Regions from separate parts of the Oceanobacillus sp. FSL W7-1293 genome, predicted to be linked through region 1. Evidence: riboswitches for the same ligand, from Rfam matches in the RefSeq annotation. Region 1 holds a riboswitch; each other region holds the start of a gene.
What was found. Region 1 has a riboswitch for thiamine pyrophosphate ahead of MKY65_RS11990 (long-chain fatty acid--CoA ligase). Riboswitches for the same ligand answer to the same signal wherever they lie in the genome.

Region 1 (2,194 bases):
CAGGATAAGGCATATGTATATGCACTTTCTCTTCTCCCTTTTTAAAGGAAAGCACACGCTCCTCTATCTTCATCTTCTTTGCTTCAGGCGGCAGATAGCCGCCATACTCAACCGTTGACATGGTTATGTTCCTCCAGCCATTGCTTCGCAGATAATGAACATCCTTTAGGCTCCGCGCTTGCCTGCCGTCCCAGTAATTCAAACCCTGTTTCATGCTCCACCGCCAGGTCACTAGTCTGCACTGCCGGCACTGAATTGATATTCGCCAGATCAACATGAATAAGCAAACCCGCTTCGCCTTTTGGCATTTCTTCCCCGCTTACAGGGTCAACTACTTTAAAACGAATCCAGTGCGGATTTTTCTTTATATGCTTTTGTCCTTTACCAATCGCTGTATAATACTGTGTAGATAATTCTGTCATGCCATACATGTTCACCATATTCTCACGCTTCACATGAAAAATTTGTTCTAACTTTTCATAAAACTCCTCTTCTTCTAAGGATCTGGAAATATTCTTAAATCCACCCGTGTCAAATATAAGACTATCCTTATGTAAAGGCAGCGTTTGATCTATCTCCTCCAACGCATCAAATAAATGAACAAAGCTGTAGCTTGCACCGAGGACAATCACTGACGTATCCTTATATTCTTTCGTCCATTGAATGAATGACTGTACCTCCAATCCGCTACGTGTTACAAAATGCCTTGAATCCTTCGTCCCCTGATACTCCCGCAACATGGTCAAGTAATGGGCAAGCGATGAATTTGGCATCTCCTCTTCATCCGGGAATAGAATAGCTATTGGACGCTGCTCCTCACTAACAAACTGTTGAAAGCTGTTTCGTGCAGAAAAATCGTAAATATCTAAATTCTCATGATAATGCTTTCCTTGTTTCCTGCTAGTTGTCCCGCTGGTCATAAAAATACGCTCACAATCCTCCTCCGGAACCGTGCTTAAGAAAGTATTTTTAAAAGCTTCCGTAGATACAGCAGGAATATCCTTCCACGTACGGACTTGTCTGCTACCTATTCCATTTCGTCTACAAAATTGCTGATATGCTTCATTCTCTCTATACAAATATCCAAATAGTTGCACAGCAAGCTCATTAAACGTATATTTACTTTCTTCTGGTCTTTCGATAAACATCTGGATATCTTGTTTCAACACATTCTCCTCCATTAAACTAATTTTGATAACAAAAACAAAAACACCCTAGGCATTACGAGCCCAGGGTGCATACAATACTTCTTAAATAGAATGTAAATCTCGTATGTTCCCTACGCTGGCATCAACCAGATCAGGTTCAAAGGGTCTATATCTTACGGATCCTATCTCAACCAGCAACACTGGTCCCCCTACACTTTTATTAAATTTTTATAGCTATTATAATTAAAGCATTTCATAATTCACTCAACGAATTCAGAAGAATGGAAAGTGTATACAGCTTATTATTACTAAGCAAGCCATCACTTCCCTAGGCTAGAATTAACTAGATCAGATTCCAAGGGTAGAGTTCCCTCTCTTAGCAATAAAAATTGCTCCCCAAGTGAAAATTAAGATATTATATTTTCAATTAAAACATACCTGGTTTTGTCATTCAAGTTGTTTTTCCTTTCGAACTCATCATATGCCCTAATCTTCACTCCCACGCTGAGCATTGCTACCTATTTATTTTAACTTTTTCTTCGTTAATTATTTTTTTATTACGAAGCTGTATTACCTTACTCATAGTTAACACTCTGATTACAGCACTGTCATTGCTACTTTTGAAAAAAGCAAACTATCATTTAAGCAAATGAGTGATAGAAAATGAATCGGCTCAAAAACAGATTGGATTCCTATAAAAATAAATAACTAGCTAAGAAATCCAGCAATTTTATTATGTGATTTGTGAAAAAAACCTTTATACAAGTTCACCTATTTTATTGATGAAGCATGTTTTATCACCGGAGATGAGGGATACAAATGAAAATTATTTTTATAAAGGTAGTGACAAATTCAAAAAAATCAGTACATATGCGAAAATAAAATACCAGCTTCTTATCATGATGATGTTATTACAGCTGGCTTAGAAAGGAAACGAGATGCTCTTTTAATGACAAATAATAAATGGGATGAACTATATAATGATCAGGAATATAGATATGGAAAGGAGCCGAATGTCTTTGTTCAATCTATGCTGCCTGATCATC
Region 2 (2,194 bases), 1.5 Mb from region 1:
GTAATAGATAGGCCAGTCAGGAATTCTGCCTCCGGAATATTCGGCGTTGCAACCGTTGTTAATGGAAGAAGGTATTGACGTAAAAAGCTTCGCCCCTCTTCATTGATCAATGAATCCCCGCTGGTAGCCACCATCACTGGGTCCATGACATAAGGTGCATCAACCTTCTCCAGTTTTTTTACGATTAATTCCATCATCTGCTTACTTGCAATCATTCCTGTTTTCACAGCATGGATGGGCATATCTTCTATCACTGCATCCAGCTGGTCCTCAATCATGGAGAGCGGCATATGCTCCACGGATCGGACTCCTGTCGTATTTTGGGCTACAACGGAAGTGATAACGGACATGCCATAGGTTTTTAACTCTTGAAACGTTTTTAAATCTGCTTGAATACCGGCACCACCGCTAGGGTCTGTACCGGCAATGGTTAATGCACAACGAACCTGACTCATAATAAAAATCCTCCTTGGATAGAATAATGTAAATTATTTTGTTAAAGAAAACTGCCGTGCCGGAAGACGACTGACTAACAGCCAGCCAATCAATGCACCAGAGACACTGCTTACAACAAATGGCGGAATAAAAGCAAATGCTCCCGCAGAGCTTCCCATAAGAAGATTGGCTATCGGAACTGCAAAGAAAGAGCCGATAATCCCGGTGCCAATAATTTCTCCAAGAGCTGCCATTGGATATTTTTGTGTTTTCTTATACAATACCCCAGCAACAAAAGCTCCAATCATTGCTCCAGGAAAAGCAACCAAGGTTCCTAGTCCTAAAAGGTTTCGGAGCAGGCTGATCATCAATGCGACAATGACTGCCGGACTCGGCCCGAGCATAATCCCGGCAATAACATTGATAGCGTGTTGAACAGGATAGGCTCTGGCAACTCCGGCAGGAAACCAGAGCAATTGTGATCCAATCGTTCCGATAGCAACAAGTACAGCCATCATTGTTAACAGGCGTGTGCGGTTTTTCAATCCCATCATCTCCTTCAAATTTAAGGGGAATGAAAAGGTAACTACTTTGTAAAAATAAAAAATCAGGCTTTATTGAGAAGCCTGATTTGGTATACTGAGAGTAATCATATGTTGATTGACTACTTCCCTACGCTGGTATTAGCCAGATCAGGTTTGTAAGAGTCGGAAAGTAAGCATGCTTCCCTCTCAGCCCGCGATGTTGGGCTCCCCTAGTAGTTGCTTTTCATTATTATCTTTGAATCTACTGTATCAAAGTTTCAACGGTTTGTCATGAAATAATCATTAGACTGCAAGCTCATATAAAGGATGTTATCAATAGAAAGAGGAATGAAACATGTTAAGAATAAATGGAATGGAATATCGTCAGGGAGACCAGACCTTATTTCCGAAAATAGATATAGAAGTAAAACCAGGAGAAATAAAGGCGATTCAATCCACTGTTAATATACGTGCGGTGTTGCTGCAGATGATTATTGGAAAAGAGAATGTGCGGAATGGATCGATTCAAATTCAGCACCAGACATTACAGGAGGATAGACAGAAATACGTTTCTTCTTTAGGGGTTTGCTGGTATGAAGAGGGCATTTATGAACGATTGAAGGTACAGGAATATTTGAAATTTATCGGCTCTTTATATCAAAGCAAGGCTTCTATAAAAGAAGTACTGTTGCAAATTCAACTGGAAGAAAAAGCAAGATTGAAAATGCATCAGCTCAACCGCTCTGAAAAGCGGCGTGTCCAGTTTGGCAGAATTTTAATGCAGGAAGCAGAGGTTGTGATTTTCGAAGAGCCTGAGGTCAATGTCGATTTAGAAACGAAACGGGTCCTCCATCAATTTGTCGAATTTCTGCAGAAACAGCACAAAGCGGTACTGATTTTAACAACAAGCACGGAGAGTGCTGTCACCATTGCGGATGCGGTCTACCGTTTAGATGAGCAAGGAATCCAGCAAATGGACGTGGAAACAGAGGAGAATGAACGTTTAACTTCCACTGAAACAGATGCAGCAGAAACAGTGGAAGAAGCGATTCAAGTAAAGCAAACTTTCCAGCTAAATAAAATCTCCGCAAAAGTAGAGGATAAAATTATTTTATTTGATCCGCAGGAGATTGATTATATCGAAAGTCAGGATGGACAATCCTATCTGTATACCCGAGGAGAGGGGTTCCCTACAGGTCTTACCTTAAAAGAATTGGAACAGCGGTTGTCTCATC
Region 3 (2,194 bases), 2.1 Mb from region 1:
GCGGAATATACTTTTGCAGTAAATAAACCCTGGATAGCCCAGATAGAGGCAATCCGACTGCTACCCAGATAATTCCCAAAACAAGCAGGGGGATAGCTGGTAAACCTCCTAAGAATAAAATGCCTGTCCCCCAGATAAGGGAGCTGAGAAGGTAGGTTTTTAGCGTGAATTGTTTAAAGATATAGGGAACAATCAAATTGACAATAATAACAACAATTCCAAACCATCCTGTTACAACGCTGTACCATACTTCTGCATTCGCCATCGTTTCTTGTAATAGTAATAACAGCCCAACCTGCCAAACCCAGGTGTTAAAGAAAACAATAAAAGCTGTCATCTCAAATAAGGAGCGGATGGTTTTATGAGAACGGAGCCATATAGCAAATTCCCGGATGGCTGTGAATATATTAAAATGCTTTTTATCTGTCTGCTCTTCTTTTAAAAGAATGAATGATAGAAAAAGCGCGCTCAATAGATAGCTGAGTGCATCCAGCGTGAAAAAGTGGATCACACCAATAGTATTCATGAAGATAATGCTGAAAACAGGTCCTAAAACAGTCATTCCCCGTGTTACAGTGTCCGTTAAACTATTTACTGCAGGTCTCTCTCTTTCACTCGTGATAAGCGGGATAATTGCCCGATGCGCCGGATTATATAAGCATCCGCATAAATGAATCAAGATGCTTACAATAATTAAATGCCAGTAAGCAAGCTGATTGGAGAAGTCTAACAAAACTAACCCGATGAGAAGCGGAGAACGAAATAAATCGATACGAATCAACCATTTCATTTTAGAAATCCAGTCAGCAATAACTCCTCCAATCAATCCGAACAGCAGGTAAGGAGCAACTTGAGCGATAGCAATCCCCGTGGTATACGCATTAGAAGCAGTTAAATCATAAGCAAGAAATAAAAGAGCCATGCCAGTCATCACATTCCCTAAATTGGAACTGGCAGTAGCAAGCAGATAGTTTCGGGCACGTTTATTTTTTTTTATGATAGTTATGTACACTAGCTGTAACCTCCTTTGTAAGAAGGTTACAACGTATTCCGGATTTCATCTGTATTGATATTGCGCAAAAAAACAGCAATATGTATACAGACAAGCGGGTATAGAATCATCCTTCCTTAAATTCTGCTTTACGCTTACAAAACTGTATGGTAATCTAAAAGGGATAAATACATACGCAATGGATCCACTAGGGGTGCTTATTAAGCTGAGAGAGGTATATTGCCTTGACCCTTACCAACCTGATCTAGTTCGTACTAGCGGAGGGAAGTGGGCGGATATGCCTTTAGGTAAATGAACCAAATTATTCTGCCGCTTTCTATATCAGGAGGCGGCTTTTTTGCGTGCTTTGAAAGGAGGTTTTTGAATGGATGGATTAATTCAGGAGATTCGAAATCGAGAAGACGAATTAATAGCGCTTGTCAGCGATTTGATTCGTTTTGAAACACCAGCCCCGCCTGCAAGAAATACAGAGGCTATCCAAGCTTATATTGCGAACTACTTGAAGGAAATGAATTTTGAAACAGAACAATGGGAGGTTTATCCCGGTGACCCGAATGTCGTCGGCTGTTTGCGTGGAACTGCTTCCGATACATACAACAGCTTGATTCTTAATGGGCATGTGGATGTCGCTTCTATAGAGGAAGGTGAAAACTGGAAGCATGCACCATTTCAGCCAGCAGTGGAAGGGCGTACATTATTTGGGCGGGGTGCAGCAGATATGAAAGGCGGTCTGGCAGCGTGTTTATTTGCGATGCGCATATTGCATGACCACCAGATTCGCCTTGGCGGGGATGTTATTCTGCAGTCCGTCATTGGTGAAGAGGTTGGGGAAGCAGGGACGAAGCAATGCGGAGAACGCGGGTATACAGCAGATTATGCCATTGTTGCAGATACAAGTCATTGCGAAATACATGGGCAAGGAGGCGTTATTACCGGCTGGATTACAGTGAAAAGTCCGTCCACGCACCATGATGGGACACGTCGCCAGCTCATTCATGCAGGCGGCGGGATGAATGGGGCCAGCGCCATTGAAAAGATGAATAAGCTCCTTACTGTGTTGCAGGAGCTGGAGCGACATTGGGCAGTGACCAAATCCTATCCAGGCTTTCCCCCAGGAACCAATACCATCAACCCGGCAGTGATTGAAGGAGGCAGACATGCTGCTTTTATTGCTGATGAATG
Region 4 (2,194 bases), 320 kb from region 1:
ATGGATGGGACCATGTCTTAAAAGAGCCGTTAGCAAAAAATCGAATGAAGGAAGAAACATTAAATACAATGTGGGGAGCGATTGAAAAGCATAAATCCCTGTTTGCAGACTACTTACATCAAAAGGCTTCTCTGTTAAATTTGGATAAATTAAGCATTTTCGATGTAAATGCTCCGATTCAATCAAAAATGGAAAAGAAAAGCTATGATGAAGGAGCTGCTTTTATTGTAGAGCAATTCCGCAGCTTCAGTCCCAAAATGGCGGATTTCGCACAAATGGCGTTTGAAAAACGCTGGATTGAAGCGGAGGACCGTGCAGGAAAACGTCCGGGAGGATTCTGTACAAGCTTTCCGCTCAGTGAACAAACTCGTATTTTTATGACGTACTCCGGAACGCCTTCTAATATAGCTACCCTGGCTCATGAGTTGGGACATGGTTATCACCAGTATGTGATGAACGATATGAACGGTTTGAATCAAGGCTATGCAATGAATGTTGCGGAAACTGCTTCGACCTTTGCAGAAATGATCGTAGCAGATGCATCGGTGAAAATGGCGGCGACAGATGAAGAAAAATTAACGCTGTTAGAGGATAAAGTATCGCGAAGTGTGGCTTTCTTCATGAACATCCATGCACGCTTTTTATTCGAGAAACAATTCTATGAAGAACGCAAACAAGGTATGGTCAGTACGGAACGGTTAAATGAACTTATGGTGGAAGCACAGAAAGAAGCTTACTGCGGAAGCCTGTCTGAATATGATCCGCATTTCTGGGCTTCCAAACTGCATTTTCATATTACTGGTGTGCCATTTTATAACTTCCCGTATACATTTGGTTATTTATTCAGCCAGGGAATTTATGCTTATGCAAAGGATTATAAAGGAGATTTTGAGGCAAAATATACTGCTTTATTAAGGGATACCGGCAGAATGACCGTAGAAGAGCTTGCTGAAAAGCATTTGCAAGTAGATTTGACCAAGCCTGAGTTTTGGGAAAATGCCATCGAAATCTGTAAACAGGATGTGCGGGAATTTTTAGAGTTAGCGAAGAGAGTTGAAAAGTAAAAGAGGCTATTGCGGTTTTTTAGAAAGTGATTTATACTAAGCCTATACAAAAAAGTGAATAAAAAAAGCCTGCAAGGGGAGCCTTTGGCTGAGAGTGGACATTTTCTGTGTTCTGACCCTTTGAACCTGTCAGTTAGCGCTGGCGTAGGGATTGTGGACTTTTTGATGGATATAAAAGCAATGTGTGAGTGGAGTTTAAGGTATTCTTTTAAAATGTATTTTTTTAAAGAATACCGCCATCAAGAAGACTCCCTTGGCATTGCTTTTTTGTGGTCTAAAAAAGATTGTTCGATGTAAAAGGGGGAGAGACGATTGAAGAATAAAACACTATTTTTAGTAGAAGTAGCTATTTTTACGGCACTTGCATTACTGCTGGATATTTTACCGTTAGGATTTAAGCTTTGGCCGCAAGGAGGCTCCGTTTCTTTTGCAATGATTCCTGTCTTCATTGTAGCCTTTCGCTGGGGTCTGAAAGGCGGTTTGTTATCTGGTTTTCTTTGGGGAGTATTACAGGTGGCAACTGGTACAGCTTATATCCTGCATCCCGTGCAGGGAATCATTGAGTATGGATTAGCTTTTACAGTAGTAGGGCTTGCCGGGGTGTTTTCGAAGCAGGTTATCGAAAGCATGAAAAACAAGCAGGTAAAGAGATCCTTTGTCTATATTTTAATTGGCGTATTTCTGGGATCGGCTGCTCGTTTTATATGTCATTATATTGCCGGAATGGTTTTCTTTGGTTCAGCCGTCGAAGGACAGCCGGCGTGGCTTTATTCATTAATATATAATTCATCTTATATGGTTCCATCCTTTATTTTAAGTCTTGTTATTGTGTTCCTCCTGTTTTATAAACAGCCGAGAACATTAGTTGGAAAAGTATAACAAAAGAAAACTCCCTCACACAAAAACCTGTAGCACATCTTGCTTCAGGTTTTTCTTAAACCATTATTTTTATTTGGATAGTTTTGTTAAGTTTTATTAACATTTACTTATGGAATAGGCGTTGAACGTGAATAATGGTAGAATAAAGAAAATAAAATATATAAAGATACATTCTTACATCTTCATCTAACAAAAAAAGGGAGCTTTAAAAGAAGGAATTTTTGTCTAAGAGAACGTATATATGAATAAGG

Region 2: another riboswitch for thiamine pyrophosphate. It lies ahead of thiW (energy coupling factor transporter S component ThiW); the one in region 1 lies ahead of MKY65_RS11990 (long-chain fatty acid--CoA ligase).
Region 3: another riboswitch for thiamine pyrophosphate. It lies ahead of MKY65_RS21785 (acetylornithine deacetylase); the one in region 1 lies ahead of MKY65_RS11990 (long-chain fatty acid--CoA ligase).
Region 4: another riboswitch for thiamine pyrophosphate. It lies ahead of thiT (energy-coupled thiamine transporter ThiT); the one in region 1 lies ahead of MKY65_RS11990 (long-chain fatty acid--CoA ligase).

What each region holds. Positions count from the first base shown of each region.
Region 1 is NZ_CP150212.1:2,447,100-2,449,293, reverse strand. Features, by position in the region: gene MKY65_RS11995 (acyl-CoA reductase) at 1-121, opposite strand, end outside; gene MKY65_RS11990 (long-chain fatty acid--CoA ligase) at 108-1,166, opposite strand; TPP riboswitch at 1,260-1,369, opposite strand; TPP riboswitch at 1,457-1,557, opposite strand; gene MKY65_RS11985 (hypothetical protein) at 2,098-2,194, shown strand, end outside.
Region 2 is NZ_CP150212.1:942,458-944,651, forward strand. Features, by position in the region: gene thiD (bifunctional hydroxymethylpyrimidine kinase/phosphomethylpyrimidine kinase) at 1-455, opposite strand, end outside; gene thiW (energy coupling factor transporter S component ThiW) at 489-953, opposite strand; TPP riboswitch at 1,088-1,201, opposite strand; gene MKY65_RS04660 (LytTR family transcriptional regulator DNA-binding domain-containing protein) at 1,315-2,194, shown strand, end outside.
Region 3 is NZ_CP150212.1:4,535,878-4,538,071, reverse strand. Features, by position in the region: gene MKY65_RS21790 (MFS transporter) at 1-1,012, opposite strand, end outside; TPP riboswitch at 1,192-1,295, shown strand; gene MKY65_RS21785 (acetylornithine deacetylase) at 1,377-2,194, shown strand, end outside.
Region 4 is NZ_CP150212.1:2,762,103-2,764,296, reverse strand. Features, by position in the region: gene MKY65_RS13590 (M3 family oligoendopeptidase) at 1-1,064, shown strand, start outside; TPP riboswitch at 1,129-1,233, shown strand; gene thiT (energy-coupled thiamine transporter ThiT) at 1,377-1,943, shown strand.